4 regions of the Salinicoccus jeotgali genome follow, and region 2 is predicted to be linked to each of the others. Evidence: riboswitches for the same ligand, from Rfam matches in the RefSeq annotation. Region 2 holds a riboswitch; each other region holds the start of a gene.

Region 1 (7,569 bases), 560 kb from region 2:
GTGAGCAGAGAAGCTTTGGATTCAGCGAATACCTTTTTAGGGTTGTTGGTGAAGCCATGGATGTCCACATGGTCTGTCAACTCGAGTTCTGCGATAAGTTTCTTGAGTGAGGCGAGTTGATTTCCTTCATCCATGCCGTAAAGGACGAGTCTTTCTTCATATCCTGCATCCTTGAATATTTTGAAAGCCCGGACCAGATGGTCGAGCTGCTTTTGAGCGCTGAAACGGCCTATATAGACAAACTGTTCTTTAACCTTCCCCCTGACCGTTTTACTCGGGGTGAGGAAATGGGGGATGACGCTGAATTTCTCGTCCGATATGTCCATCACTTTCTGAATGTCTTCCTTTTGATGATGTGTCAATACGAGATAGCTTGCAACCTTGTCGCTGTTTCCCAAAGCGTATTTATAGGAGCCGCGTATCCCTTCCCCTGTGTCAGCCAGGTGGGAACTGTGGAAGACCAGAACATTTTTCGTCCCGCTATCATTGGAGAGGAGCGGGCGGTCGAGCAGACGGGCGTCATTGAAGACAATATCACCTTCACTGAATCTTTCTTCGAAATAATATTGGAATAGTTTTTTCTCATCGCAAAGAATTTATAGGGTCTGTCATCTTTCAGCAGTTCTATTAAGGAAAGACGGGGTTCATCGTCTTTGATGGTGTAATGGTTGATGCAGTAGACATCTCCATGGACGTCATAAAATTCTTCTGAAATTTTATGGAAGGTTTTTGGGTCGTACCGCGTGATCTGGTGGAGATCGCCATATTTGTTGTAGCTTCTCCTCTCGACTTTTTTCTTGGATATGGGACTCATGAAATCCTCAAATTTAAGCACGCGGGAATCTTCATGAAACTTGCGGTAGAGGGTATATTCGTCACCTTTGTAGTAGCGCACAGTATCGTCATCGACACGTTCTGCAGTCAACCCTTCAATGTCAACTTCACTTTCGGTTATCTTGGGTTTGTTTATGATCAACGTTTTCTTTATATCGAATAATTTATAGCCTGAGAGCCAATCGTATATGTTTTCAAATTGTGTGTTCTCATGCACAACGTCCCTTTTTCTGAACACCTCATATATATCAGGATAGTTGATATTGTAATTGGTCGTAAGGATCGTCGATTGGACACCGAGTTCATCCTGCAGCAGTTTGATTCTGCTCAACAATGATTTCGTTCTTCCGCCGTGCTGTTCGGGCAGCGTCGAAGTAACTGTATAGATCATCACATTTATCCTCCTGGGTTCTATTACCTGGTGGTGTTCCATTTATGTCTGTGGCATATCACCAGGATACATCAGCTGCGTGCATCCTCACCGGTTTATGGAGCGGGCCATGCGCACATAAGTATGGCGGCGGCCACGGATGGCAATCGAGTAGGCCATAATGTTTTCCGGCACTGCGATTCCGTAGAAGCCCGCATCTCCGATGTGATGAATGTCGGCACCGGCCATCTTGGCGTTCAAGGCAATCTGGCGGATAGTCGCGGCATCAGCACCTTCCTGGCTGGTACCAATCGTTGACATAACAAGTGCACCTTGTGAATGGATATGGGTGGTATATTGCTGGGCGTCTTCTACGGTGATCCCGGGCACCGTGCCGGGTGCCGGCATCAGAATGACATCGGCGCCTGCACGGATGAAAGTGTTGAGGGTTTCATTGGTGATGATTGTACTGCCTGTTTCATTTGCTACACCAGCTCCATGCATTTTGCCGGCGATGATCAATATATCTTCACCGAATATCTCCCGGGCACGCGCTATGGCTAGGGCGATCTCATCATTTGAGACACCCGTTTTTGGATTGCCGGTAAGGCAGATGAAGTCGAAACCAAGGGTCTTTACAGCCGTTAGTGCTTCCTTGGATGCGATGCGTCCGCGGTTGATGGTGTCGAGCGCTTCAATCTCCTCGGCATCGAGATCGACCGGCTCAAGGTTGAGTCCGATCGGCCGTCCTGTAAGCTGTTTAATTTCCTGCATCAACTCCAAGTCGGCAGAAGGCTCCAGTCCTTCTACTTTCGGTTCGAAGACATCCAGCAGGTTGAACAGCAGCATGTCCGCTCCGAATGAAGCGGCCAGTTCTGCATTGGTGATGTCCGGATAGAGTGGGGGCACTGTGGCCATCGTCTCTGCGAGCATCACCCGGCCTTCACTTGCCTGGATGGATTGTTTCAGATCCCGGCCGGACATGCCTTTGAAATCAGATGCATTACAGTCCAGTAATCGTTTCATAATGGATCGTCTCCCTTCTTTGCCCTCATTCTATATAAAAATATCCCCGCTGACCAGTTTGAAGCGGATGGCGGGGAGGGTGCGCTCAGAATATATTTTGCACCATATTCTGTCAGCACCAAATATATATGGTATATTTACAATGTAAAACTACATCTTCTATACTACCTTATCTGAAAAGGGGAATGGCCATGGACAGAATCAATCTGATTACACTTGGCGTCAAAGATATTTCAGCTGCTGTCGCCTTTTACCGGAAACTTGGGTTGGAGTCGATCATAATGGGTGATGAGGATGAGATAGAAATCATCTTCTTCAGGATGAAGGGATCGAAACTGGCATTATATCCGCTCGACACGCTTGCCAGGGAGACCGGGGCGGAGGCAATGGATGTGACACATGGCTTCAACGGCATCACCTTGGCATTTAATGCGAAATCTGAAGCGGAGGTCGATCATATACTGGAGAGGGCCAAAAAATCAGGTGGCATCGTCACCAAGGAAGCGAGTCCAACCTCATGGGGTGGCTACAGCGGATATTTCAAAGATCCGGACGGCTATTACTGGGAAGTCGCCTATGGTTCTGATTGGGATTTTGATGAGGACGATATGCTGATCATATAGAAATACGGCCCGCCTCAAAGAGGCGGGCCGTATTCAATCAGCGGTTGGAAGGACTGTTTGATGAGAGGGTGAAGGTCATGGCGGTATGTCCTGCCGCTTCCTGTACTTTCAAAAACGCCGATTCCAAGGCATTGAAGATATCGTGGACGTCCCCATCCAGTCTTGTGGCACCATGGCTGGCACTCACTTTCACACCTTCTTTCGCTGCTGCATTGATTCGGGATTGGATAATCTCCATATAGTCCTCAGTCCCCAGCGGATAGAGCGCGAATTTGCATCCGGCCTGTTGCGCCACACCTCTACGCGGCGCCGTCGAACCAGTCGGTGTTTCGAGATCATTCTCCTCGTGGGTTTCGGGACATCCAACCGAAAATGTACCGCTCATCGCCACGTGCTTGCCAGTCTGTGCGGCGTTTAAGTAGATCGACTCCACAACAGCAAAAACTTCGGATATAGGGCCATGCACCGACGATGATACGTCATCCGTCACCATCATGACTTCAGCAGTTTCAGTTTCCTCCAAAGCTGATAGGATGACATCCACAAAGTCGTCGCTCATCACACTCAAATTGAATTGACAGCCTACCGGCTGTTTTGAACCGTATTCATTTCCCATAATGCCATACCTCCTGAATATTGATATAAAAAACTGCAGTCCGATAGGAATGCAGCATGAAGGTATATCAGCTGCACTTCCCCACGCTGGTGTTATCCAGATCGGGTCGTAGGGGTCCGGTAATCCGTCTCAGCTTTATATAGCGCCCCCAGTGCATCGGTATGCAGTTTCATCTTTATCATACATGTGATCATCAATCGACTACAAGTGATAGCTTGAGATGATTAAAAATAAATTGCGTTATAAAGTTTGAAAATTGAGATAATTGGGTACCTGTATCGTGAACGGATACGGTCATTAAAAGGAGGATGCACTTTGGATCTTAAGGACAAAGTAGCAATCATTACAGGAGGCGGCTCCGGTATTGGACTCGCCACAGCACAAGCGTTCTTGGAAAAAGGGGTAAAAGTCGTAATTGCAGACTACGATGAGGAAGCGGGCAGGAAAGCAGAAGAAAAGTTGAAAAGCCATGGTGACGTTGTGTTTCAGATGACCGACGTATCAGTGGAAGAGGATATTAAAAAAGTCGTTGCTCTCGCCGTGGAAAAGTTTGGACATCTGGATATCATGTTCAACAACGCCGGAATCGGTGTCCAGGGCGAGACGCACAAGCTTTCCTACGAAGATTACCATAAAGTGATCAGAGTCAATCAAGATAGCGTATTCTACGGTTCGAAGCATGCCATTCCTGAAATGCAGAAGGCTGGAGGCGGCGCAATCATCAATACCGCATCCATTCTCGGCAGTGTAGGCGAACCGACAGCATTTGCATATAACGCTTCCAAGGGCGCAATAAACTTAATGACGAAATCCGTCGCATTACAATATGCCAAGGATAACATCCGCGTCAGTGCAGTAGCTCCGGGCTATGTTGATTCCAACATGGTGAATAAGGACGCATTGGGAGAGTTTTATGATGCTCTCGTCGATAAGCACCCAATCGGTAGGCTCGGCAAGCCTGAAGAGATTGCACATGCAGTGGTATTCCTGGCGGAGAATGACTTTACGACCGGCACAACCCTCCTTGTAGATGGCGGTTACACCGCCCAGTAGGTTTATAGGGGGCAAGGCACCTGTACTGACTGTCGACTTCGATGCTTCCGTGCTTGGAACCCCAGTCATAAATGACTACTCGGAAGTGACCTTGAAGCATGTGCAGGCAGAAACAGCAGCCCCTATCGATAAAAAAGTCCTCCGGGAAGGCTCAAGGACACGTGATGTCATAAAGAAATTGACTGAAGACACATGGGTGCTCGAAGAATATTCAGATGAAGGTCTCCGGACACTTACAAACCTGAATATCACCTACGGCACCGAAAATAGGAACGTCTATACGATAAAAGAAGGCGATCCGCTTTCTGCCAAGGTGGAGTGTGATTGGAAGGTCATCGTCAAGGATGATGATATCGACACTGAATTGACTACCAGAAGCGTCATGACTGCCGACCAGGACTATTATTATCTTTTGAATGAATTAACGGCATGGAATGATAGAAATGAAGTATTTTCAAAAGCTTGGAATAAAAAAATAAAGAGAAATTATACGTAGGATGTCAAAAATGCCATGACCACAAAAGTCATGGCATTTTGTTTTCATACATTAAAAATCAACTATCAGCAGAAAGCAGATATACCCATAGTTATTAATGCTGTACCAACTCTGATAAAATGGGTAGACAGAATACCACGTAAAAGGGGCGAATATTATGACTGAAAGCGGATGGCAATTGGAACACACTTATACAGAACTCCCGGGAGTCTTCTATAGAGAAACACAACCGGAGAGTGCAGAGTTTCCGGAAATGGTCCTCTTCAACTGGAAATTGGCGGGGGAATTGGGTCTGGATGCGGCAAACCTTCAGATGGAAGCAACTGATGTCCTCTCGGGGAATGAGGTGCCAGAAGGCAGTAAACCGATAGCACAGGCTTACGCGGGGCATCAGTTCGGCAGTTTTACGATGCTCGGGGATGGCCGTGCAGTACTGCTCGGTGAGCAGGTGACACCATCAGGCGCACGGATGGACATTCAGCTGAAAGGTTCCGGACGTACGCCGTTTTCCCGCATGGGGGATGGGCGTGCGCCACTCGGGCCGATGCTTCGGGAGTACATGATCAGCGAAGCGATGCATGGGCTTGGAATACCGTCGACCCGTGCCATGGCACTTATTACGACAGGGGAAGCGGTGAGCCGCGGCAAGATGTTCCCGGGTGCAGTATTGACCCGTGTGGCATCGAGTCATATCCGTGTTGGAACTTTCGAATATGCAGCCCGTGCTGAGGGAGACGATAATGTGCGGATGCTTGCAGATTACGCAATCGGCCGCCATTATCCAGAAATTGCATCGAAACCGGACAAGTACCGGGAATTTTTGGATGCCGTCATAGAGCGTCAAGCTGACTTGATCAGCAAATGGCAGCATGTGGGCTTCATCCACGGTGTAATGAACACAGACAACATGGCGATAAGCGGAGAAACAATCGATTACGGTCCGTGTGCCTTTATGGATGTCTATCACCCGGAGACATGCTTCAGTTCAATAGATGCGCAAAAACGCTATAGCTACCAGAACCAGCCGGGGATCGGCCAGTGGAATATTGCGCGGTTTGCTGAGACGCTGCTGCCGCTGCTCCATGAGGATAAGGAAGAAGCGGTGAAGGTCGCCCAACAATCGCTCAGCCGATTCGGCCAACTGTATAATGAAAAATGGCAAAAAGGCATGCGCGATAAACTCGGCCTCGACGGCAGTGGAAGTCAAGATGATGCGCTTGGAATGGAGCTGCTCGATCTCATGAGCCATCACCAGGCTGATTTTACGAAAACGTTCCGCACGCTGTCTCTTGACGGGTGGAATGATGATGCGCTTATGGCTAGTGAACGCTTTAAAGATTGGCGCAGGAGATGGGAAGAGAGGCTTGAGGTGCAGGATTTGACGGTCGAATCGGCATATGAACAGATGAGGCAGGTCAATCCCGCAGTCATCCCGCGCAACCATCTCGTGGAGGAGGCATTGGACCTTGCCGTCGAACAAGGGGACTACAGCAAAGCCACAAAAATGATAGAGGCGTTTGCGACGCCGTTTGACGACGGGCATGACAAGGAATATAAAGAGCCGCCGGAAGATGATGAAAAAATCACGATGACATTCTGCGGCACATGAATTCAAAAGGCATCCCTTCTGTGGGGATGCCTTTTTCTTCTACATATCTTTTTTTCTTCTGGCGTTGAAGAAGTCGCCGCCTTTCTTTTGATCCAAGGGGCCCGATCGCTTCTCCAAATGCGGTATATGCTTGGAACAGTGGATATAAGCTTCATCGACCTGGATGACTACAAATCGTTCGGCACGCCCGTCCTCTTCTTCCATAATGTCGGAGATGGTTTTCGCGTCACAGTAATCGTGAAGCTGATCAACCTCGATTATGTCAGCTCGTCCGTTGACGTGCAGGCCGATGTGGTGGGTGAAGAAGTCGATGAACAGCAAGCTGATATGGGGATTTTCGTAAATATTCCCAAGACTTGCCATAACACCATTCCCACGGTACTCCGGGTATATTAAAGTCGTCTCATCGAGTACCCGGACGAACCCACTATTGCCGGCGCGGAATGAATTGTCGCAGTTGCCGCTTGCATCGGCAGTGGCGATGAACATCATCTCCTGGGAGGCGATGAAGCGTTGCATTTCTCCATTTATACAGTCGAGCATCTGGTTGTCGTAGAAAGCGAGTGCACGTCTGGTGGTGCCATACATATCTTGAAGGGTGTATTCGCTGTGAGACATCTGTATCTTCCTTTCATGCGTACAAAAATAGCGGGCGCGGCTTCAAGCCTGGCCCACTATATGTTATAGCACATTTTCGATATCATCTTTCATTTTGAGTGGAGAGGTCGTCGGTGCGACGCGTGAGACAACATTGCCTTCGCGGTCGACTAGGAATTTTGTGAAATTCCACTTGATCTTATCACCCATCATGCCTTTTGACTCTTCTTTAAGATGTTTGAAGAGGGGATGGGCCGTATCGCCATTGACATCGATGATTTCATGGATGTCGAATGTGACGCCATGGTTGATGCGGCAGGCTTCTTCAGCATCTTCATCGGAACC
Region 2 (7,569 bases):
GATCTAATATAATATTTGCGGGATTTATGCTTTTTTCCTTATTTTTCGGTGCGGGTAACCTTATCTTCCCACCGCTTCTTGGAATGGAAGCAGGTGACGGCTTCGGCCCTGCAATAATTGGCTTTCTGATTACTGGCGTACTGCTTCCTATCATGGCGATCGTAGCAGTGGCTTTGTCCGAGGATGGCCTGGTGTCCATGGGGCAACGGGTGCATCCTGTATTTGGTGTGGCTTTTGCAGTCATCATCTATATGTCCATCGGGGCGTTTTATGGCATACCGCGTGCATCCAGTGTTGCCTATGAACTTGGGTTCAAACAGATCTTTAATGTGGAAAGCAGCCTTGTACTTGCGATTTTTTCCATCGTATTCTTTGGAATTACATACCTGATAAGCCTCAATCCTAAAAAGATAGTGGACCGCATCGGACAGTATCTTACGCCGCTTCTGTTGTTGGTATTGTCGGTGCTCGTCGTAAGGGCTTTCTTTACTTTTGAGAATCCCGGAGCCCCTGCTGCAGAAAAGTACACTGGTTCGCCATTGGTCACCGGAATATTGGAAGGCTATTTCACCATGGATGCGGTCGCAGCATTGGCATTCGGAATCGTGATCATCAATGCCCTGAAGGATAAGGGTGCAGAAACAAAAGGAGAATTGGTAAAAGGAACTTTCGGTGCAGTGCTGATAGCAGGACTGGGTCTGGTAGCCGTATACTTCTCGCTGGGTTGGATCGGGCGTGTCATACCAGGGGGAAGTGGGCTTGAAGACGGTGCAGAGATATTAACACATTCAGCGAATCTTCTATTCCCGGCGGCGGGCGGATTGCTCTTTGGCATCATTGTGCTCCTGGCATGTCTTACGACCTGTGTGGGACTGATCAGTGCCTGTTCAAGATTCTTCAACGAAATCTACCCTAATATTGCATATTCTACCTATGCGGGCATCTTCGTTCTAATTGGTTTGTTGGTATCGAATTTGGGGTTGGATCTGATTTTAGAGCTTGCGCTTCCCCTATTGGTATTCATCTATCCAATCGCGATTGTCCTGATAGTCCTCTCTTTAGTTGAGCGTGTAACGGGGGAAAGCAGGAAGATGTATCAGGCTGCGGTATTCGTGACTGCCGTCTATGCATTATATGAGGTGTTGATCAGCATCGGCATTGAATCAGAAACTGTTAGTCTCCTCCTTGGACAGACACCATTCTTCGAACAAGGTCTGGGCTGGATGGTTCCGGCCTTTATTGCGGGGGCAGCGGGCTATGGCATAGATAGATATAAAGGTAGGGCGGCCAATGGGAAGAAACGGAAGCCTGCAGTACAATTCAATGATGATATCAAATAGGTGAAGGTCCGCACGGACCTTCACCTATTATTTTTCAACATCATAGGAAGCGATGTACGGCATCCCTTATATCCGGTGCGTTTGCAATGGCGGAAATCACGCAGATGCCATCAGCTCCGTTTTCCAGGCAGGCCATGTAGTTGTCCGGGGTGATGCCACCTATTGCCACCATTGGCTTGTCGCCAATTAGGCGTCTCATATCAGCCAGACCTTTTGGCGTAATGGCCTTGCCGGCATCCGCCTTTGAGGGTGTGGCATAGACAGGCCCCGTGCCTATATAACTGACTTTTTTGAGATTGCTTGATGCCAATTCTTTTGCATTACCTACAGATAGACCGACGATCTTGTCGTTAAAATAGGGAGGGAGATCTTGGACCCTGATATCATCCTGACCGAGGTGTACCCCGTCGGCTTCAATCTGTTCGGCCAGTTCGTAGTCATCGTTAATGATGAAAGGCACTTCATAGCTATCGCATAATTTTTTTATTTCAGAAGCTGTCTCCACCAGTTCATCGCCTGTCAAGGATCTGCTGCCCTTTTCCCTGAGTTGGAACAGTGTGATGCCAGCATCCAAAGCTTTCTCAACCACGGCGGGGAGGTGCTCATCCGTATCGGAACTTCCACAGATAAAGTATAATTCAAGTGCGTTTTTATCCATCATCTGGTCGTTACATTCCGTTCTTTGAGCAAGTTGTCATCATTCAAATACAGCTCATCGATCAGCCTTGTGGCGAATGTACCTGGGGTTGGATGTTCTTGGGCCAAAGCCGCCTTCTCAGCGCACAGGTTATAATAGCTGACCGCATCGATGATGGACTGGTCATCAAACCGGTCTGAGGTTCCAAGGAATGCACAGATGATTGCACCAAGAAGGCATCCTGAGCCTGTCACTCTCCCCTGTAGGGCATGGCCGTTACCCATTATCGAAAGTCCGCTGTCAGTCATAAGGGCGTCTTGCTCACCTGTAACAAGTACAGGGGTCCTGTACCGATCATAGGCCTTGCCTGCAATTTCTTCGGCAGGAGTCTCTTCTTTAGAGTCGACCCCCTTCATATTGCTTTCAGCTCCTGATAGTGCATGCATCTCTCCGGGATTCCCCTTTATGAGTGAAACTTTATGGCGTGACAATAATTGTTCTGTAATCTCGACTCTGAAGCGTGAAGCACCAAATCCGACTGGATCAAATACAATCGGCACATCATTCCTGTTTGCTTCCTTCATCATCTCATCCATGACCTGTAGTTTGGATTGATCTGCAGTACCGATGTTGATGAGGAGTGCAGAAGCGGATTTCATCAGATCTGAAGCTTCTGCGACTTCCCCGCCTACAAGTGGCGAAGCGCCAATCGCAAGGAGCCCATTAGCCGTGAAGTTTTTGACGACATCATTTGTGATGCAGACAACAAGCGGGTTCATCTCTCTGAGTCTATTTACATTATCCATGAATTACTCTCCTTTATAGCTGAAATGGCTGACCGGTCCATTACCTTTTCCGATATTTGGGTTATGTCTGATTGCCGAAGTGATATAGCGCTTAGCGGTACGGAAACTTTCTTCGATTGATTTCCCCTTGGCCACCTCTGCTGTCATCACTGCTGAAAATGTGCATCCTGTGCCATGTGTGTTGGTTGTATCGATACGCGTTTCACTGAGTTCTATTGCGTTGTCTGCAGTAAATAAATAGTCTGTGGGGCCTGAATCCAGATGTCCGCCTGTTATTACAACGCTCTGCACCCCGATGTCATTCAGGAAAATATCGGCAGCTTTCTTGATATCCCCCTCACTACTGATTTGTTGGCCACTGATCTTCTCTGCTTCATGTATGTTTGGTGTAACGGTCAAAGCAAGGGGTAAAAGCTGTGTTCTGAGAAATTCAGCAGCATCTCCATCTATGAGTGGATCACCGCTTGTGGCAATCATGACCGGATCGATGATATAGGGGACTTGGTGGCGTTCAACACACTCTTTTATGACTGCCATCATCTCTTCGTTGGCAATCATGCCGCTTTTCATGGCGTCTGGTACTTCGTCGGAAAAGATGCTGTCCAATTGCTCCTGTAGAAACTGTCCCGGGATATTATGGACATCTTGGACGCCTATGGTATTTTGTGCGGTCAGGGCGGTGATTGCAGCCATTCCAAACACCTCTTGTGAATGGAAGGTTTTGATATCAGCCAAAACACCAGCGCCGCCAGTCGGATCGGTCCCTGCAACAGTCAACGCAATGGGCATTCTAGACATTCATATCCACCCCCGCCCAGTGTTCTCTTGTCATCGCCATATTGAAGAACCGCCTTTCATGCTCTGCACTCTCTCTGAAATTTTTGCGCAGCAGGCCTATTTCATCATCATTCATATTCTCCGCTTCTTTGTCGATGGCGTTGAACATCACATCAGCCGTCTCATCGATATTGCTACTGTAGAATTCGAACCATCCCCGGTATTGGTGGTTTTCCTGGAATACGTTTTGCGCCATCGCCTTTTCCGCCAACTTTTGATAGATGTAGGGGCACGGTGCCATGGCACTTAATGTGAATGCGATATTTTCCTTAGCATAGGCGTTATAGTACATATGTTTAATATAATGATCGGCAGAAGGATACCATTCTCCATCCTTTATGATTTCTGCATATGGCTTTCCTACAGCTCTTGCCAAAACTTCATGTGCCTCGACCTCTCCCCCAAGTATGAAACGCATCTCTTCGAGAAGATATTCCATCATGTCCTTGGAAGTGGTCTTCGAGATCAGCATGGCATAAATATTTGCGAATTCTTCAAGATATAATGCATCTGCCTGAAGATAGTGGATGAGTGAAGCGTGATCAATATCTTCATTTATGAGCCCCTGGATGAAATCATCCCCGTATATTTCGTCAATAAACTGCTCTGCATCCTGCTTCAATTGTGTACTTAACATCATAATCCTCCTATTTAGAATGATAAAAACCCATTTCCAGCGTAGGAAATGGGTTTAGTATGAAGACAGGATATGTCCGACCATCCCACATTCCTTACGCTGGCATTATCCAGATCAAGTCAAAGGGATCGGTCTGTGACCGTCTCAGCTAAAAAGCACCCCTAGTGGTGTTGCGTATTCAGTTGATTATCATGTTAGCCGACTCATTCCTCAAAGTCAAATATGGATATGAGTCATCAGACTGTCAATGTGTTTCAATGATTTCCCGGGAAATTTGACGACATCAATGATAGATAGAACATCGAGGGTCATCAACCATTAAAAAAAGATATGGCCACACGGCCATATCTTTTACTCGGCGCTCAACTCGTCATGGATCAGATTGATGTTGTAATTCAGATACTTGATATAGGTGTCCACTTCTTCTCCCGGTTTTCCAATTTCATCGGAATAGATGGGTTTTTTGGAAAAAGGAACGCCCGTCTGATCGGAGACGGTCTCCATCGGACGCGGATCGACGTTCGATTCGATGAAGAGTACAGGCACGTCATTTTCTTCAATGAATGAAACAAGTGAATTTATCTGGTTGGGTGAACCGGTATCTTCAGTATCAATTGCCCATATATACCCTTCCTTCAAACCGTAATCACTGGCAAGATATTGGAAGGCGCGTTCACTTGTAACAAGTACCCGACCTTCTTTCGGAATGTCATCTATCTTCTGTTGGTACTCCCCTTCTACATCTTTCAATCGTTTAAGATATTCGTCAGCCCGCTTCTCGTAGTTTTCTTTTCTTTCCGGGTCTTTTTCAATGAAAGCGTCACGCATATCCTCTGCCATCTTTATCCCCACTTTAGGACTGATGAAAGCATGCGGGTTGATTTCTTCTGCTTGGGTCTCTTCATCAGTGATGTACATCGGTTCGATGCGGTCTGATAGGGAGTAGACATCGTCTAGGTCCTGATTGACGGAATCGATCATTTTAAAGAACCAACCATTTCCACCACCCTCAAGGTTCAAGCCATTATAGAAAAGAATATCCGCGTCAGTGGCCTTTTTCATGTCTTTAGGAAGTGGTTCGTATTCATGGGGATCCGTGCCGGTCGGTACGAGGTTATGAATGTCGACATCCTCGCCTCCAATCTCACGGGCGAGATCCTCTAGAATCGTAAAGGATGTGACCACTTTCAATTTATCATCCTCATTCGCTTCACCCGCAGCACTGCTTTCATTTGAACAAGCATTCAACACTAGTACGACCATCAACAGGCCGATCAGATAAGTAATCTTATTCTTCATGTTTAATCTCTCCTAAAAATTTATAATGGCTCATCAATTATGATTTTTTCATCTTGCGAAGCTTTGGCCACAGTACGCCTTGCCTTGGAGAAAAAATCAGCACCAATACAAAGAGGATGGCAGAAGCAATCGCTATGATAGGGCCGGACGGCAGATCATGCATGTAGCTGTAATAGATGCCGACCACTGCAGCGCTGGCTCCAAAAATTGAAGATAATACGATCATGATGGATAGGCGGTTCGTCAGCAGATAGGCGGTCGAGGCCGGCGTAATCAGCAGGGAGACTACCAGTATCACCCCGACTGTCTGCAGGGAGGCGACTGCAACAAGTGTCAGCAGTACCATCAGACCATAGTGGATGAAACGGGTGTTCAAGCCATAAACCCGTGCCATCGTCTCATCGAATGTTGCAATGAGAAGTTCTTTATAGAAGACCACGATAATGATGATGACCAGAAGGCTGACCCCTGCAGTGATCCACATATCAGAAGTCCTGACGTGGAGGACGTTACCGAACAGTATCTGCGTCAAATCTGTTGCACTCTGCGCTTTTGTAATCAGTATGATCCCTAGAGCCAAAGCAGTTGAGAACACTATTCCGATTGAAGCGTCTGTCTTGATTCTACTGTTTTGGCTGATGCCACCTATACCCACAGCAGCGATCACTCCTGCTACTACAGCACCATAGAAATACGAAATACCCAACATGTAAGAAATGGCGATGCCAGGCAGTACTGCATGCGAAATGGCATCCCCCATCAACGACATTCCGCGCAGTACGATGAAACTGCCGATTACACCGGATATGATGCCGACCATTATTGAAGTGATCAAGGCTTTCTGGAGGTAATCATAGAACAATAGGTCATTCAAAAAACTCATGATAGTTTACCTCCCATGTTCTCTAAAACAGCTAATGGCGCATTAAAAGTTTTCTCCATCAGATCTGGGGTGAACACTTCAGCAACCGGCCCTGCAGCAACCAGACCGCCATTCACTAAGATCAAGTCATCAAAATAATCTTCTACTTTGGTCAGGTCATGGTGGATGACGAATAGCGTTTTTCCCTGATCCCTCAATTCCTTCAGAATTTTGATGATGACTTCCTCACTGTGGATGTCGATTCCAACAAATGGTTCATCCATGAATAAGATATCGGCATTTTGAGAGAGACTTCTCGCTACGAACACCCTTTGCTGCTGTCCACCTGAAAGTTCACCTATCTGTTTATCGGCGAATTCTTCCATTCCGACTTTTTTTAATGCTTCCATGGCTATTTTCTTTTCTTTCTCTTTAGGGCGGCTGAATAGGCCCAATTTAGGATAGGTGCCTTGTATCACCGTGTCTTTGACCAGGATGGGGAAATTCCAATCTATATGTGATCTTTGAGGAATATAGGCGATATTCTTACGGATTTTATCGATGGATTTTCCAAATATCTGTACTTCCCCCGAATCTTTTGGCACCAGATCAAGGACTGATTTTACAAATGTTGATTTTCCGGAACCGTTCGGTCCGATAATGCCGATCAGTTTGCCCGAATCCACTGAAACATCAAAGTTTTTTATGGCAATTTTATTAGAATATGAAACGGTTAAATCTTTAACGTCGAGTGACTGCTCCAAAACGTGATCCCCCTATTACTATACATCCCTCTGGGATAGTGAATATTAGGGATCCCTAAGTTAGGGCTCCCTAAACTTAATTCACTATAACAAAAGTAATTGGTTTTTACAAATAAAATTACTAAAGATATGCAAATTTACAGTCATTTAAGTAAATTACATCAAAAAGGGGCCTACTTTGTTTAGTAGGCCCCTGCTAGAATCAACTTTCAAATTTGCTTAGTTTATTGACTTTTTCTTCATACTTCGGCATTTTATTCTTCAATAGCAGCACTAATGATATGAGGATGAAAGCTGCCAGTATCGTCACGAGCAATACATAGATCACCGTACTGAAATTATAATCGAATCCTTGATTGAACACTGCATCCCTGAAACCGGTTACTA
Region 3 (7,569 bases), 810 kb from region 2:
TCTTCCGACCAGCCTTTCAATGTCATATACGTTATTCAGTAATTCCCGGATATCTTCCCTCTCAAGAAAGCTTTCAAGCAGCACGGCAACAGTGTCCTGCCGTTCCCTGATGAGTTCTTCTGACAACAGAGGCCTTTCGATCCATTTGCGGAGCTTGCGCTTCCCCATAGGTGTTTCGGTACGGTTCAAATACCAAAACAGGGAACCTTTCACTTTTCTCGTTTGTAGGCTTTCAAGAAGTTCGAGGTTGGCGATGGCGGCATAATTCAGCTGCATCGTCTCGTTGATGCGGTGCTTTTTGACCTGCCTGAAGTGCTTCAACTCTTTCATGTTGTGTGCATTAATGTAGGATATGAGAAGATCAAGTGTCTCCTTCTCCGCTTCACTTATACCTTCATCGCAGTTCAGGCTGAAATGCCCGTTTGCCTTATACGGCGTATTGATTGGAGGATCACGGTAAATTTCTGATAAAACGCCTGTTATCTGTTCTTCCACAACGATTTCCCGTGGATTGATGCGCTCAATCTCACTTTTTAAAAGGGCGAGTTGGGCCGTTGTGAACGCTTGTATCTCACCGGTCGATATATCGGAGTAGGCGACAGTGAATGCTCCTTCAGCTTCCCCGATCGCCAGTATGTAGTTACTCCGTCCATCATCCATGCCAAAGTCATCTATCAGAGTACCCGGTGTAATGATGCGTACTACTTCACGCTTGACCATGCCCTTTGTTTTTTTAGGGTCTTCCATCTGTTCGCATATCGCAACTTTGTAGCCTTGATTGATGAGGCGTTCAATATAGCCATCAGCCGAATGATATGGGACCCCGCACATCGGTATCGGATCTTTCTTCTTATCCCTTGAAGTCAATGTAATCTCCAGCACCTTACTTGCCGTGATTGCATCTTCATAGAAAAGCTCATAGAAATCGCCGAGTCTGTAGAAAAGCAGTGTATCGGGATGTTCATCTTTTATATTCAAATATTGTTGCATCATAGGTGTAACTGTAGACATTTAAACACTTCCATTATCGATTTAAATATAACTGCATTATATCATGTGTCGCTTTCATTGTTTAACCTTACCGACTGTTCTTGCATCAACGGCGCTCCCACTATATCCATACACATAAAGCGAAAAAGAAGCTGCATACCCCAAAAGGATATGCAGCTTCTCGAATGTCTAGTCTTTTTTCTGGTTCGGCATGTTTTCCATTGCCGCGCCCGTTTCACCTTGGAGAAGATCCCCACCGGTTGAGGTGATTATATCGTTTGTTACAGTCTGGCTGATTGCGTGTGAGACCATCTGAAGGAGTTCATTCACTTGTCCTTGGGACTCCTTGAACTGATCGACAATCGGCATTTCATCCAGCTCGGCTTCGATCTTTTTGATCTTCTCCTCAGTCATCTGATAGGCCCGTTCCTTACCGTAGTTCTGGAAATTGACCGCCTGCTTCTGCAGACTCTTCAAACTGGCCATCTTTTCGCGCACTTCTTTATTTTCATGGATTTTGGCTTCGGCTTTTTTGAAAAACTCCACCTGATCGGTTTGAGCGATCATCTTGCCAAGATCTTTCGCTTCATTTACAATATCGTCCTTCGTATACATTCGACTGCCACCTTTTCATATTTTGCATCCGGCTTTCATTTATAGCAGATGATATTTTACGGATTATTAAAATCTCCTATCAGTATATATCTTTTATCACTATATTTCAAAGCGATTCTTTCATTATCTTGCATCGGATGTACCAAAAGGCGTTATCCACTGTCCTGAATAGTAAGATGCAATGACACCTACAGCAATGAGTGCTATAAAACAGACGTCATATCCGGAAAATCTAGTTTGCCGGTAATAGGTCCGCACCCCATCATCGAATCCTTTCGATTCCATCGCCACCGAAAGACGATGTGCCCGTCTGATGCTCTGGCTGAGCAATATCACCACCGTGCTCGTGAATCCTCTGAGTCCCCCTATATACTTTCGGCTGATCAATGAACGGCGTACTTTGCGCGCCCTCCTCAAAGTGATGAACTCCTCGACTATAACAGGCATCATACGAATCGATGCCATAAATGAATAGGCGTACTGCGGCTTTACTTTCCCCTGTTGCATCATGCTGTAGAATACATCAGTCAACCTGGTAGTAAAAATGATGAGCGAACCGAAAAATGACAGCGTCAGACCGCGCATCGTTATGTGAAGTCCTCTCACTACGCTTTCCTCAGTGATGTGCACAAGACCAAATTCAAATAGGGTCGTGTCACCTTCACCGTATAAAACCATATATGCGCTGGAAATAAGCCCTGTTAAAATGGTTACGGCAATCAACAATGCTTGATACTTGAGTTCAATTCCGCTCATGACTAAAAATAATAAAAGCATCCAAAGCGACAGATGGAATAGATGATTGGGATCATGTATTAATACCACAGTTCCAAATAGACAGATGGCCACTGCTATTTTTGTGAGCGGGTTGGTCCCATCTATAAATGTAGAATAGCGTTTTATCGATTCAAACACCGCTACCCACCTCTTTCATTATACCGTCATGGATCTGGAGACGCCGCGAGGGATAGCGTTCTTTTATTTCTTTATCGTGGGTGATCATGATAATCGTCGTACCACCTTCAACCAGCTCATGCATCAGTTCGAGCAGTTTGAACGTATGGCGCGCATCCAATCCGAATGTCGGTTCGTCCAAAAAAATGATCTGCGGGATTCCGCCGAGGGCCGTTGCGACACTTAACCGCCTCTTTTGTCCTGTTGATATTTCAAGCGGGTGCAGCCTTTTGATATGGGAGAGGCCCATCCTTGAAAGGACCTCCCCCGTCTTCCTTTCAGCTTCCGCCTCATCATAGTGCATTTCCAGGTTGATGAGCACTTCGCCAAAGACGCTATTGGTGATGAATTGGAGCTCGGGGTTCTGAAAAACCGGATAGAGTGCCCCTTGGAATTGTTTGGTCTTCCGTATCCGCCGACCTTCGAATATGATTTCACCCCGTGTTTGCATCAGTTTCATGACAGCCATCATGAAACTTGATTTGCCACTTCCATTCTTTCCTTCCAGTGTGATCCACTGCCCTTTTGATATATGCAGATCATCCACATTAAGCAGCTCGTCTCCTGCTCTGTTTATTGAAAGACCTTTGATCTGCAGAAGCGGCATGCCATTACCCGTGCTTTTGGCGAACCGGGGCGCGTTCTGCCAAGAATGGGGATGCCATACCCCTAGAGCGTCCAATGCTTCCCTATTGTCATTTAACATATCATCCGGGGTGGCGGAGGCGGCGATACAGCCTTCATCATTCAACAAAATAATCCGATCCACTCTAAACCACACGTGTTCAACCCTGTGTTCGACAATTACTACAGTACGCTCTTCCCACACTTCCTGTATCGTCTCCCATAAAGAACAGGCAGTATTTTCATCCAACATGCTTGTCGGCTCGTCGAAAAAGAAAGTATCGGCTTTCTGGAGCAATGCAGAAGCAATCGAAAGTTTTTGCTTCATGCCGCCCGATAAGCTGCTGATTTGAGCATCAAGAGGTTTTTCCAACCCCACCGCCTCTAATACGGATAAGGCATTCGAGGTCATATCGCAGACAGGCACTTGATTATTCTCCATTATGAAAGCAAGTTCTTCACCGATTGTAGGCATGGTGAACTGAGAATCAGGGTCTTGAAAGACCACAGCACCCTCACCAAGCAAATCCATATGGTCCGCTTCCAGCAGTGCATCAATGACGCGTGGCATGAGGCCACTCAGTATATTCAATAAAGTACTTTTGCCGGAACCACTCGGTCCTACTATCAGAACTTTTTCACCTTCTTTTATCTGCAGGTTCATGTCCGTAAACAATGGGGCATTGGCGCCCCGAAACTGCAATGCCATATTCACCACTTCCATACCATCTATGCCCCCCTTTCTGTTTCCTTATACTGACCGAGCAGTTTAAGGAAACCTGTCTCAAGCAATGCTCTATAGAGGATATGTGCAAGCCACCCTGCGACCACTGCCCCACTTAATATCCTGAAGCCAACCATCAGAATCAGGTTCCATGTTTCGAGATGGGCAAGGTAACCATAGTACCAATCCAAAGGCAGTGTAGAGAGCGCCGCTGCTGTCCCTGCTGATACAGCTACCATCAACGCTGTACTTTTATATCGTACAATGGCAAAAACAAGTTCACAGGCCAACCCTTGGATAAGTCCATAGATAATAAGCATGACATCGAACTGCAGCAGGACTATGGTTTCAGCCGAGGCTGCTGCAAATTCCGCAATCAATGCAACCCCCGGTTTCCTGATGATGAGATATACGATGACCGGCGCGATGAACCACATGCCATAGACCAATTCATTTAGATGGATGCCGAGAGGTTTCAAAGCTGTGTAGAATGCCCCCCAAACTGAGTAGATGACTGCAAACACGAGTGAAACGACGACGGTCACCAAAACGTCTGTCAATGTTAAAGATTTTCTTCATTTTAATACCCTCCTGAAATCATTAGAGAATAAAAAAAGCACACCACTAATGTAGTGGTGTGCATATTATAATTTTATGTAATATGCCACTTCCCTACGCTAGTATGATCTAGATCAGGTGATAAGGGTAATTCTCAGTCCAAAAGGACACCCCTAGTGGTGTGCTGTTATTCAATTAACTCCATGATAGCGTATTCTCAGACTTTTGTAAAATCAGTTATTGTCCGCAATCATTTGATGATATTTACCACCCGCTTTAAGCAGTTCTTCTTCACTGCCGCTTTCAACGAGTTCACCGAGTTCCATGACGAATATACGGTCCACGGCTTTGATTGTATTCAATCTATGCGCGATGATGATGCTTGTACGGTCCTTCATCAATCGTTCAAGCGCCTCCTGGATCTTCAGTTCCGTAACCGTGTCTATGCTGCTCGTCGCCTCATCAAGCAACAGTATCGCCGGATCAGTTATCAGTGCTCTCGCTATGGAAATGAGTTGTTTCTGTCCTTGTGAGACGAAGCCCTCATCAGCCTCGAGCACAGTATCATAGCCATTCTCAAGCTCTATGATGAACTCATGGGCATTAGCCAATTTTGCCGCTTCAATGACCTCATCATCTGTCGCATCCAATTTACCATATCGTATATTTTCGCGGATCGTCGCCTCGAACAGGTATGGATCCTGAAGCACAAAAGCTGTCTGTGAACGCACTGCTGTACGTTTATAATCCAATATGTTCCGGTCATCGATACGGATTTCACCTTTGTCCGTCTCGTAGAAACGGGCAAGCAGCTGCATTACCGTCGTCTTGCCTGCACCAGTTGAACCTATGAGCGCGACCGATTCACCGGCATCGATCTTGAAGCTCAGATGATTGATCGTTGGCTTCTCTTGATCAGCATCATAAGAGAATGAGACGTCGTCAAATTCTATTTCTCCGCGGATCGTCACATCCTCAAGATGCCCTCTATCTGTTTCAGTTTCAGAATCGATGATCCCAAAAACCCGCTCTGCTCCGGCAAGAGCCGACAGCACTTGGTTAAACTGATTCGAAAGGTCAGCCAGAGGCCGTGTGAATTGGCGGGCATATTCAGCAAAGACCACAATCGTCCCGATGGTCACAAGCCCATCTGTATAGAACACGAGCAGGCCACCGGCCCCGGCAACAATCGTAAAGCTGACATTATTCAGCATGTTCATGATCTTTGGAATCAAACCTGCATAGAGGAAGGCCCAAAAAGTGATTTCCCTTAAGTTCGCAGCCTTCTCGCTGAAATTGCGTATGGCCGTTTCTTCTTGGGAGAATACTTTAACGATTTCCTGACCGGATACCATCTCTTCGATATAACCATTCATTTCACCCGTGGCCCTCTGCCTTTTTTTATAAAGCGGCCCCGTCCGCTTTGTGATGAATGCCACTGCCACAATCAATATCGGTATGATCGTGACCGTCAATAACGTCAACAGTGGACTGAGATAAAGCATTACACTGATTGTACCAATCAAAGTCACGACACTTGTCGTAAACTGGATAAATGAAGTGTTCAACGTCTGGGAAATAGTTTCGATGTCGTTTGTCATCCGGCTCATCAGCTCGCCATGCTGCCTCTTATCAAAAAATCTTACGGGGAGCTTCTGCATGTGCGAAAACAGCCGCGAGCGCAGTTTGTATATCGTCCTCTGAGACAAGCCCACCATGAAGAAAGCCGCTGTGTACTGTATGGAGGAGAGCAGTATATAGATGACAAGGAGAAAAATCAATATGCGGCCGAGCCCGTCAAACTCACGCGGTACGAAATAATTGTCTACGATATAGCCAACAAGGAACGGACCGGTAATGCTGAGCAGACTCGTCAAGGTCACCAGGAAGATGATCGAATAGAGAAGCTTACGCTCTTCCGAGATAAATTTCCAGAGCCTTTTCAAGGTGCCAGAAATATCGTTGGCACGACGCTGATCGTCTTTATTCTTCTTATTTTTGATTTCTTCCTTAGTGAGGACAGGTTCGTGTCCAAACGGTTTCTTTATGAAATCAATCATCCAATTGCCCTCCTTCCGTCTGTGATTCCACTATTGAACGGTACAAGTCGGACTGCTGCAGCAGTTCTTCGTGCGAACCGAGCGCATTGATCTTCCCGCCCTCAAGCAGCAGAATACGATCTGCCATCTTAGCGGTGACTATCTTCTGCGTCACGATGATCTGGGTGGTTTCTTCTTCCCTGATCGCTTCCCAAAGGGCAGATTCCGTTCTTATATCAAGCGCTGAAGTGCTGTCATCCAATATAAGTATCCCTGGCTTCCTGACAAGTGCACGCGCTATCGACAGCCGCTGCTTCTGTCCACCAGACAATGTTACGCCCCTTTGTCCGACTCTTGTATCATAACGATGATCGAACGATTCGATGGAATTATGGATCTGGGCTTTTTGGGTTGATGTGAAGATATCGGATTCCAATGCTTCCAAGTCACCCCACAGCAGATTCTCGAATATACTTCCCGAGAAGAGCACCGCTGATTGTGGGACATATCCGATGGCCTGTCTTAGGTCTTCTTCATTCCATTCTTTGATGTCCCGTCCGTTGATGTAGATGTTACCTTCCTCTGTCTCATACATTTTAGGTATCAGGCTGAGCAGCGTGCTTTTTCCTGAGCCGGTCCCGCCCATGATGATAAATTTCTCTTTTTCACGGACTTCAAAACTGATATCGCGCAACACGTAGCGGGAAGAACCTGGGTATTTGAAAGAGACTCCTTCGAATTTAACCGACCCTGCCTGGTTTTCTTTAACGATCTCTGCATTATCATTTATGCTGATTGGGGATTTCAGCACTTCTTCCATGCGGTCGCTCGAAGCTTTGGAGCGGCTGAAGGCGATGATGATGAATGCAAACATTGAAAATCCGCCTTGCATCCTTAATGCATAGTTTACTACGGCCACCACTTCACCCACTTGGATGGTATTGTTCTGCAAAAGATCTGAGGCCATCCAAAGTACGACTAGCAGACTGCCGTTGATGATGAGGAGGAGCACTGGCATGATGGATTCCATCAATCTCAGGGCATATATGGTATCGTCGCGCAGGC
Region 4 (7,569 bases), 310 kb from region 2:
CATTCGGCATTCCTGTTTTAACCGCACAGAATCGGCACCCACGTGTGCATGTATCACCAAGAATCATAAATGTAGCAGTTTTACGCTCGCTCCAACATTCATAAATATTTGGACATCTTGCTTCTTCACATACCGTATTTAATTTTTTATCTCGCATCAATTTCTTTAATCCTGAGTATGATCCATTAGTATTGATTTTAGTTTCTAGCCATTTAGGTTTACGCAGGTACTCTTCTTTTTTAGACATCGAAAGTACACTCCTTCAGTAGTTGATATAATGCAAGTAGTTGTTTTAATTCATAATTTGGGTCGCGTATTTGCTTTTTGCCAATTGATTGATTTCATCCCACTGTGCATCGGTCAATGTCATCGGTTTAAACTTGACATCCAAGCCAGTTTGAAAGCCATGATAAAAAGCGTCCACTAACATATCGTATGTGTAATTTTGATTTGTAATCGCATTAATAGCGATGGCCTTTTCATAAAAAGAAGTACGCTTTTTCTCTCTCATTCTTTCAGATGGAAAAAGGAAAAGATCAAACAACATTTTTTCATTAATATTCATTGGAATTGAGCCATGTTGTAGTAAGACATCATCTTTACGTACTTGAGCATTGCCTGAAAGTTTTTTATCATCAATAATTAGTTCATAGTAAGTAGCCTGTTCAAAACAAACCGATGATCTGCCTTTAATTATTTCTTCTCTCGATGGGTAAGCATAATCAGCTTGTATGCCCAAATTACGATACCCTTCTAAGATCCCTCTTGTTAAAATATGGTACGCTTCACGAACAGATGTGGGTATGAAGGGATGATCCTCCGTCACGACAATACTATAGGTTAGCTCATCATCATGAAGTACGGCGCTACCGCCCGTCAAACGCCGAACAAAATCGCAGTTATATCGCTCAAGTGCAGAAAAATCAATCCGTTTATCTACTCTTTGAAGTCTTCCTACGGATAGGCTTGGTGCTGACCAACCGTAAAATCTTAATGTAGGGGGGATAACTCCTCTACTATGCCAATTTAATAAAGCCTCATCAATCGCCATATTGGTAGCCGCATTGTTGTGTCCTGTATTCAAAAATCCCCATTCTTCTGGCATCATAACCCTCCTCCTTATTAGATCCAACCTAATTTTTTAAAGTGATAGAAAAAATGCAGATATTTTCTTATTATTAAATTCCTTGAGTGAAAGTAAAGAAGTGAATCACAGTTTATTATAAAACAGTGATTTTTTTAATATTTATCAAATAATTTACTTTCAAAACTTAAAGTACCTGGAAAGTTGAAAATTTTCGGTACTTCAAAATAAAAATTGAAATATTAATATAATGATAGCATTTCTCTTAAGTTTTCTCCATTGTAATTTCTTCTAAAAATTTTGCGCTTTTGCATTTCTGGAATGATGAATTCAACAAAATCTTCCAGACTGCCTGGGAGTGTTGGCGGCATCAAGTTGAAACCATCTGCGACACCTGCCTTCATCCATTTTTCGATTTCATCGACAATTTCTTCAGGCGTACCAATAAGTGTCAAGTGTCCGCCTCCAGCGTTTAGGTAACCGAGTAGTTCACGGACTGTCGGATTTCTGTCTTCTATGATTTCTAACACAGTTTGATAACGCCCGACTGGGCCTGTGAATTCTTCGATTGGGGGCAATGCAGGGACTTTTTCATCGAGTTTCCACGATTTTGTGTCTTGCTGAACAAAGAATTCGAGTTGCTTCAGCGCAGTATCAATTGGCAGTAAATCGTCTAATTTCGCTTTCTTTTCTTGTGCTTCTTCTTTTGTCTTACCCACATAAGTCACTAGACCTGGAAACACTTTGATTGAGCAGTCTGGCCGATGACTTTCTCTTATTGCCCGATCTAATTTCTCACGATAGGCTTTTGCTTGTCTTAAGTTCCAAGCAACTGAGTAGACTGCATCGGCATATTTCGCAGCAAGTGCCACGCCTTCTATTGATGCCCCTGCTTGCATCGCAACCGGTTTTCCTTCCTTTCCTAAAGGCAGGGTTAATGGCCCCTTTACTTGGAAGTAATCTCCATTATGGTTGAACGGTTGAATGTTATCGTTTTTGGTGATTTTATTGTTCGCTCTGTCTGGACTATAGTCATCAATGGACCACGATTCAAATAATTTATCCATGACTTCTGCAAATTCATCTGCTTTCTTATAACGCACTGCTCTTTCCGGTAATTCCAGCATACTGTGATTTTGTGCTTCGTAATCGGACATTGATGTCACCAGGTTCCAGCCCACACGTCCTTTTGTTATATGCTGCAGTGTGAGTAACTGCCTTGCTGAAGTAAACGGGTTATTAAACGTTCCCGAAATAGTTGAAACAAGTCCAACGTTAGCTGTGACATTACTCATGGCAGTTAATACAACTATTGGATCAAAATAACTCGTTGGCAATTCCGTAGCACTATAAGCAGGGAAGGCTTGTGCATCTGCGAAAAATACCGCATCGAATTTTCCACGTTCAGCAATCTTCGCCAAATTTTCATAGTATCCAATTGTCGTAAATTCATCTATGCTCGAATCTGCTGTCATCCATGCTGCCTGATGATGTCCTACACCATACAATAAAACTCCTATATTTAACTGTTTCGGATTAATCATAATATATCCCCCTAGTTCATAGTAAGGCCGCCATCCACCGTGATGTTCTGCCCCGTAATACCATCTGCTGCTTCGGAACAAAGATAAACCACCATATTCGCAACATCTTGAGGGGATGTGACTTTCCTCAATGGTGTGGATTGTGCGATTAAATCAAATACTTCAGGTGTTGTGGCTGCACTTGCATCTGTTGTCTTCAATAATCCGCCCGAAACGATATTTGCTCGGATGCCGTGCTGACCAAGCTCTGCTGCAACATTTCTGGTGAACCCAATTAAAGCAGCTTTTGCTGTTGTATATTCGTGATATGGTACCACAGGGTTTTGATATAGATTCGTTCCGATGCTAATGATTGCACCCTCTTTTCGCTCTAGGAATTGGGGGAGGGCACTTTGTGATACGTTGAACGCGGCTTTTAACGTGCCGTCTAGTTGTTGTTCATAATCTTTGTAGGTTAAATCTTTAAATGCTTTTTGAGTAGTTGGGTCAAACTTGAAGTTTACGAGTGCGTTGTTTACTACAACATCAATCTGCCCAAAATGTTCAGTCCCTTTTTTAACTAACTGTTCAACTTCTTTCCTATTTGTAACGTCTGCCTGAATAGAAATTGCTTGGGGTCCGATTTGCTTTTGCAACGCTTCTGCTTCTGATTTGCTGCGATTGTAGTTAATGATGACATTAAAGCCTTTTTCACTCAATTTTTTTACGATGCATCTACCAAGACCTCTGCCACTTCCTGTTACTAAAACTGTCCTTGCCAAGTAAATACCTCCTCTATTTTAGAAAAAAAATACGCAACCTTCGTAAGAAGGTTACGTATCGAGAGCGAATTATATACACCTATAAAGGCATAGATATTTAGCTGTATCGAAGTAACACTTTCCTACGCTAGTTTTAACTAGATCAGGTTCAAAGGGTTTGAGGTTATCCTCATCTCAGTTTACAAAAACGCCCCTAGTGCAAATTTATTCTATTTAATATCATTGTAGTACTTCTAAGAGATACGTCAAGTAAATAGTGAATACTTTGAAATTTATTGAATAAGCTGAGCAGGACTTCTCATCCAAGTGAATCAAAAAAATTCTAATGAGGTCCGGCAGTATATTGAACGTGTTTCTACTATTATATAGGGGTCGTTCATTGATGGAAATGGCCCCTGTATATGTTATTTTTCATTTCTTCGTTTGTCAAAATAAGCTAGACAGCCTGCCTACATTCATGTAACTCATAAATGCTTCCAGCGGTGTCTGGTAGTTCAAAAACTTTCTGGGTATGTGGTTTCTCTTGGAGGCTACTGAAGCAACCATCCTCTGATCCACTGTGTTGAAATCCATATGCTTGGGCAGGCCGTCTTTCCGAAGCAGTCCATTGGAATGTTCATTCAATCCTCTTTGGGAAGGCGTGCCCGGGTCGGCAAAGTAAATATCAATATCATTTCGGTTGCTCATTGACTGCCAATTTGAGAATTCCTTACCACAGTCGAAAGTAATGGATTTGAACACATTTCTGGGGATCTGATGGAACCATGCGTTGATGACTGTTTCAATATCCTTTGCAGTCCGGCCCTCGGGCTTGAGGGTAATGATCACTTTCGACAGCCGTTCTACAAGTGTCACAACGGCACTTTTATGATGGATGCCGACAATGGTATCGCCTTCCAGATGTCCAAATTCTTCTTTGAATGCTGGGTAGTCCGTCTTTCTGTCAGAGAGTTTCCGTCTGAAAGCCTGTCTCCCACGGCGTTCCTTATGGCCGTTGGGTTTTCGCTTTCCTTTCATCGTCAAGGTGGAAACATCAAAGTCTTTGCGCTTGAACATGCGGTACAATGTGCGGCTGGAGCAGTTGATCGGCTGTTCACGGCGACCGACAATCACATCCGGCGTCCATCCTTGCGCGACCTTTTCTGCCACATATGCGCGTTGATCATTCGACAGCACCGTCTGTTTTCGACCGCAACGCTGCTTGTTTGCCTTGTAGCGCTTATAGAAATCCAATGCGGTGTGACCGTCTTTCAGGAAAGTGACCACATTGTGGACGGTCTGACGTGCTCGGCCAATCTGTTCTGAAATCTTTGATACAGAGACATTCTGATGGAAATAAGATTCTATAATTACAAGTTCATCCGTGCTAAGATGGGTGTAGGTCATTCGTGATCACTCCTATGATTTCTTTGGTCGGAAATACATTTTGAGTGTATCACGAGTGGCTTTCTTTATGTGTCTAGCTTAATTTTACAATCGGCGATCCTTAAAAAAGAGGAGAGAAGGACTATGAAAGAATACTCTCAAAAAGAGATACAGCAACTGTTTAAAGAAAGAAAACCGATACCAAAGGAACTGGTCACTCAAGCTCAAAAAGCAGATCTCATTGATGTGATTGAAAAGCAGGGCGATGTCGTCATCCACGTATCTGATAAGTACGCAAAACTCGCTGAACATGACAGTTTTGTGATTGATAAGCAAAATAACTCATTCTTCTGGAACTCACAAGATTTAAAAGGGAATCCGATCAATTATTTAAGAAGTGTTCATGATTATAGCTTTAGAAGTGCCATTAAAGAACTCACTTTAAATGATGAGTACAAAACCGCAGAAGTCAATGTCGATAAAGAACAAGAACCCTTTGTCTTTCGGCCAGATGAGCTGTCGGAAGACACTTCCGTCGCAAAAGATTACCTCGTTAATCAACGAGGCATCAATGAAGACTTAGTAGATACACTCATTGATAAAAAACTCATACAGCAAGATCACAATAACAATGTCGTATTTTTGTGGGCGAAAAATAAAGAAGTCGTCGGCATGGATAAGCAAGGCACTCAACCTGATAAACGGTTTAAACAAGTCGTCAAAAATTCGGATGAAAAGCAGGGCTTCAATATTACGAATGGACGGCCGGAAAATCTGTATGTGTTTGAATCCTCGATTGATTTATTAAGCCATGTCAGTATGTACAATCCGCCAAATGCACGGCTGGTTTCGATGACTGGGTTAAAACCACAGACATATTATCATGCTATCGGACAGATTTATGAAGAAACCAAACAACCGCCAAAAAATGTGGTGTTTGCGGTAGATAGTGATGTCGGCGGAGAAAGCTTCATGTTGGAACACATCAACAATAAAATCGAACATCGAGAAAGTGATCGCACCGTTCAAAACTTTGTTGCTTCTCCGAGACATCAAAATTTTGAACAACTGGGCGAACCGAGTGATTTGAAATCGTGGCATCAGGTGAAAGATTTTAATGACATTTTGACGAATATTCAATCCCACGATGTTAAAATGCAGTATCAGCCAGTCGTTTTAGATAAGGACACATATTTTGATACAATCGATTATCAGAGTAAGTATGAACGAGTCTTAGATAAGTTGTCTAAAGAGGCTACAAATAGTAAAGACATCTCTTCTTGGAAAATCGCAAAATCTATTGCACAAGAGCAGTACCCTCAAAAGAATTCAAAAGAAAAGTCAGAAGCGAAACAAAAATCGCCATCTGGATTAGAAGTAAACGATATTCTGTAAATCTGGGGCGCATACAGCGCATTTTAATGGACAACTATCCATCTAAAATTACTAACTTGCCTTAGAATCGCTCTCTCAGCACTGGAAATAGTGAAAAATCATGGGAAATATAACCATAAGTTCGGTATGCGGTGCCACAGAGGCTTCAAAAAGGCAAAACCAGAATTATTGCAGATGTTTGAATCGCTGGAGGAACAAGTTTAAACAAGTAAAACACTGGCTGACGAAATTCAAAAGGGATAGGGTCATTTACACAAAATTATTGACGCCCCCGTTTTTTATCGCGTATAGTTATTAATGTTGTTGACAATAAGTGATAAGTACCTTGTTTTAAAGACATAAAGCATTTACAATATTCGTGTTAATTTTTATAAAACGTGTTAGAAACGAGGGGAGAAAGTTGCGTTTAAAGGGGTGTTTGGTAGGCGTTGGATGTCTCCTATTTGTGTTAGGGGGCTGTGGCCAGACAAGTAATCATGCTAATGATGACACATGGGACAAAATAAAAGAAGAGGGGGAACTGGTTGTCGGAACACCTGGAACACTGTATCCTTCTTCTTATTATCCGGAAGACTCTGATGATTTAACTGGTTACGATGTTGAGGTGATGAAAGAGGTTGGCAAACGGCTCGATCTAAATGTGCAATTTGAGGAACTTGGCTTTGACGAGATGTTCGCTGCATTGCAGTCAGGGCGGATTGATGTGGCGCCGGCCGGAGTAAGGGGTGAAACCAAGAAGAAATTTTCCTACAGCAAGCCGTATAAATATTCTTATGCGACCATGGTTGTGCGTAACGATGAAGTGGATGATTTCACATCACTTGAAGACTTGGAAGGGAAAACAGCTGGTGGTGCAGCAACAACGGTATACAGCGATATTGCCCGTAAATTTGGCGCTGAAGTCAAGACCTATGGAAATGTCACGAATGATGTCTATTTAAGAGATGTTGAGAATGGCAGAACGGATGTTGTGATTAATGATTATTACTTACAATTGCTGGCTCTAAAAGCACTTCCCGATTTGGATGTCACGATTCAGCCAGATTTAAAATTTTATCGATCTAACCAGCATGCTGTTATCGATAAAAATGCTGATAGATTAAAAGACAAAATTAATAAGACTTTGACTGATATGAAACAAGACGGTACCCTTACTGAACTGTCTGAAGAATTTTTTGCCGGGGAAGATGTCTCAGAGAAGCCGGATGACGATATTCGGACTATCGAGGGTATTGATTAGTGTTTGACCTAGAAATGGATCAAGTTCAGTTGAATGGATTGTTTGATTGGCATTTAGCATGGGATAGTCTTCCATTCCTTTTAGAAGGTGTACCAGCCACATTAACCGTATCCTTTATTGGAATGGTTATTGGCTTAGTTCTAGGTTTCTTTTTGGCTCTGGGGCGCGGTTCGAAGTGGA

The links. Region 2 has a riboswitch for thiamine pyrophosphate ahead of tenA (thiaminase II). Riboswitches for the same ligand answer to the same signal wherever they lie in the genome.
Region 1: it holds a riboswitch for thiamine pyrophosphate, as region 2 does, so the genes downstream of both, ACZ43I_RS03290 (YkoF family thiamine/hydroxymethylpyrimidine-binding protein) here and tenA (thiaminase II) in region 2, are expected to answer to the same signal.
Region 3: it holds a riboswitch for thiamine pyrophosphate, as region 2 does, so the genes downstream of both, ACZ43I_RS04445 (ECF transporter S component) here and tenA (thiaminase II) in region 2, are expected to answer to the same signal.
Region 4: it holds a riboswitch for thiamine pyrophosphate, as region 2 does, so the genes downstream of both, ACZ43I_RS10605 (3-oxoacyl-ACP reductase) here and tenA (thiaminase II) in region 2, are expected to answer to the same signal.

Annotation. Positions count from the first base shown of each region.
Region 1 is NZ_AP043830.1:641,561-649,129, forward strand. It holds partial or broken gene ACZ43I_RS03275 (glycosyltransferase) at 1-1,225, opposite strand, end outside; gene ACZ43I_RS03280 (DUF7916 family protein) at 1,313-2,230, opposite strand; gene ACZ43I_RS03285 (VOC family protein) at 2,422-2,853, shown strand; gene ACZ43I_RS03290 (YkoF family thiamine/hydroxymethylpyrimidine-binding protein) at 2,891-3,469, opposite strand; TPP riboswitch at 3,531-3,629, opposite strand; gene ACZ43I_RS03295 (SDR family NAD(P)-dependent oxidoreductase) at 3,785-4,522, shown strand; gene ACZ43I_RS03300 (hypothetical protein) at 4,572-5,018, shown strand; gene ACZ43I_RS03305 (protein adenylyltransferase SelO) at 5,176-6,627, shown strand; gene ACZ43I_RS03310 (pyridoxamine 5'-phosphate oxidase family protein) at 6,667-7,245, opposite strand; gene ACZ43I_RS03315 (glutathione peroxidase) at 7,309-7,569, opposite strand, start outside.
Region 2 is NZ_AP043830.1:77,115-84,683, forward strand. It holds gene brnQ (branched-chain amino acid transport system II carrier protein) at 1-1,340, shown strand, start outside; gene thiE (thiamine phosphate synthase) at 1,381-2,001, opposite strand; gene thiM (hydroxyethylthiazole kinase) at 1,998-2,783, opposite strand; gene thiD (bifunctional hydroxymethylpyrimidine kinase/phosphomethylpyrimidine kinase) at 2,787-3,581, opposite strand; gene tenA (thiaminase II) at 3,574-4,260, opposite strand; TPP riboswitch at 4,331-4,430, opposite strand; gene ACZ43I_RS00360 (metal ABC transporter solute-binding protein, Zn/Mn family) at 4,609-5,556, opposite strand; gene ACZ43I_RS00365 (metal ABC transporter permease) at 5,594-6,439, opposite strand; gene ACZ43I_RS00370 (metal ABC transporter ATP-binding protein) at 6,436-7,182, opposite strand; gene ACZ43I_RS00375 (YhgE/Pip domain-containing protein) at 7,385-7,569, opposite strand, start outside.
Region 3 is NZ_AP043830.1:883,099-890,667, reverse strand. It holds gene mutS (DNA mismatch repair protein MutS) at 1-1,011, opposite strand, end outside; gene ACZ43I_RS04460 (YlbF/YmcA family competence regulator) at 1,180-1,605, opposite strand; gene ACZ43I_RS04455 (energy-coupling factor transporter transmembrane component T family protein) at 1,729-2,520, opposite strand; gene ACZ43I_RS04450 (ABC transporter ATP-binding protein) at 2,513-3,907, opposite strand; gene ACZ43I_RS04445 (ECF transporter S component) at 3,913-4,467, opposite strand; TPP riboswitch at 4,560-4,650, opposite strand; gene ACZ43I_RS04440 (ABC transporter ATP-binding protein) at 4,699-6,525, opposite strand; gene ACZ43I_RS04435 (ABC transporter ATP-binding protein) at 6,518-7,569, opposite strand, start outside.
Region 4 is NZ_AP043830.1:2,051,124-2,058,692, reverse strand. It holds gene lipA (lipoyl synthase) at 1-247, opposite strand, end outside; gene ACZ43I_RS10615 (lipoate--protein ligase family protein) at 293-1,105, opposite strand; gene ACZ43I_RS10610 (NtaA/DmoA family FMN-dependent monooxygenase) at 1,327-2,628, opposite strand; gene ACZ43I_RS10605 (3-oxoacyl-ACP reductase) at 2,640-3,389, opposite strand; TPP riboswitch at 3,492-3,594, opposite strand; gene ACZ43I_RS10600 (IS30 family transposase) at 3,816-4,775, opposite strand; gene ACZ43I_RS10595 (DUF3991 and TOPRIM domain-containing protein) at 4,899-6,149, shown strand; gene ACZ43I_RS10590 (transporter substrate-binding domain-containing protein) at 6,550-7,389, shown strand; gene ACZ43I_RS10585 (amino acid ABC transporter permease) at 7,404-7,569, shown strand, end outside.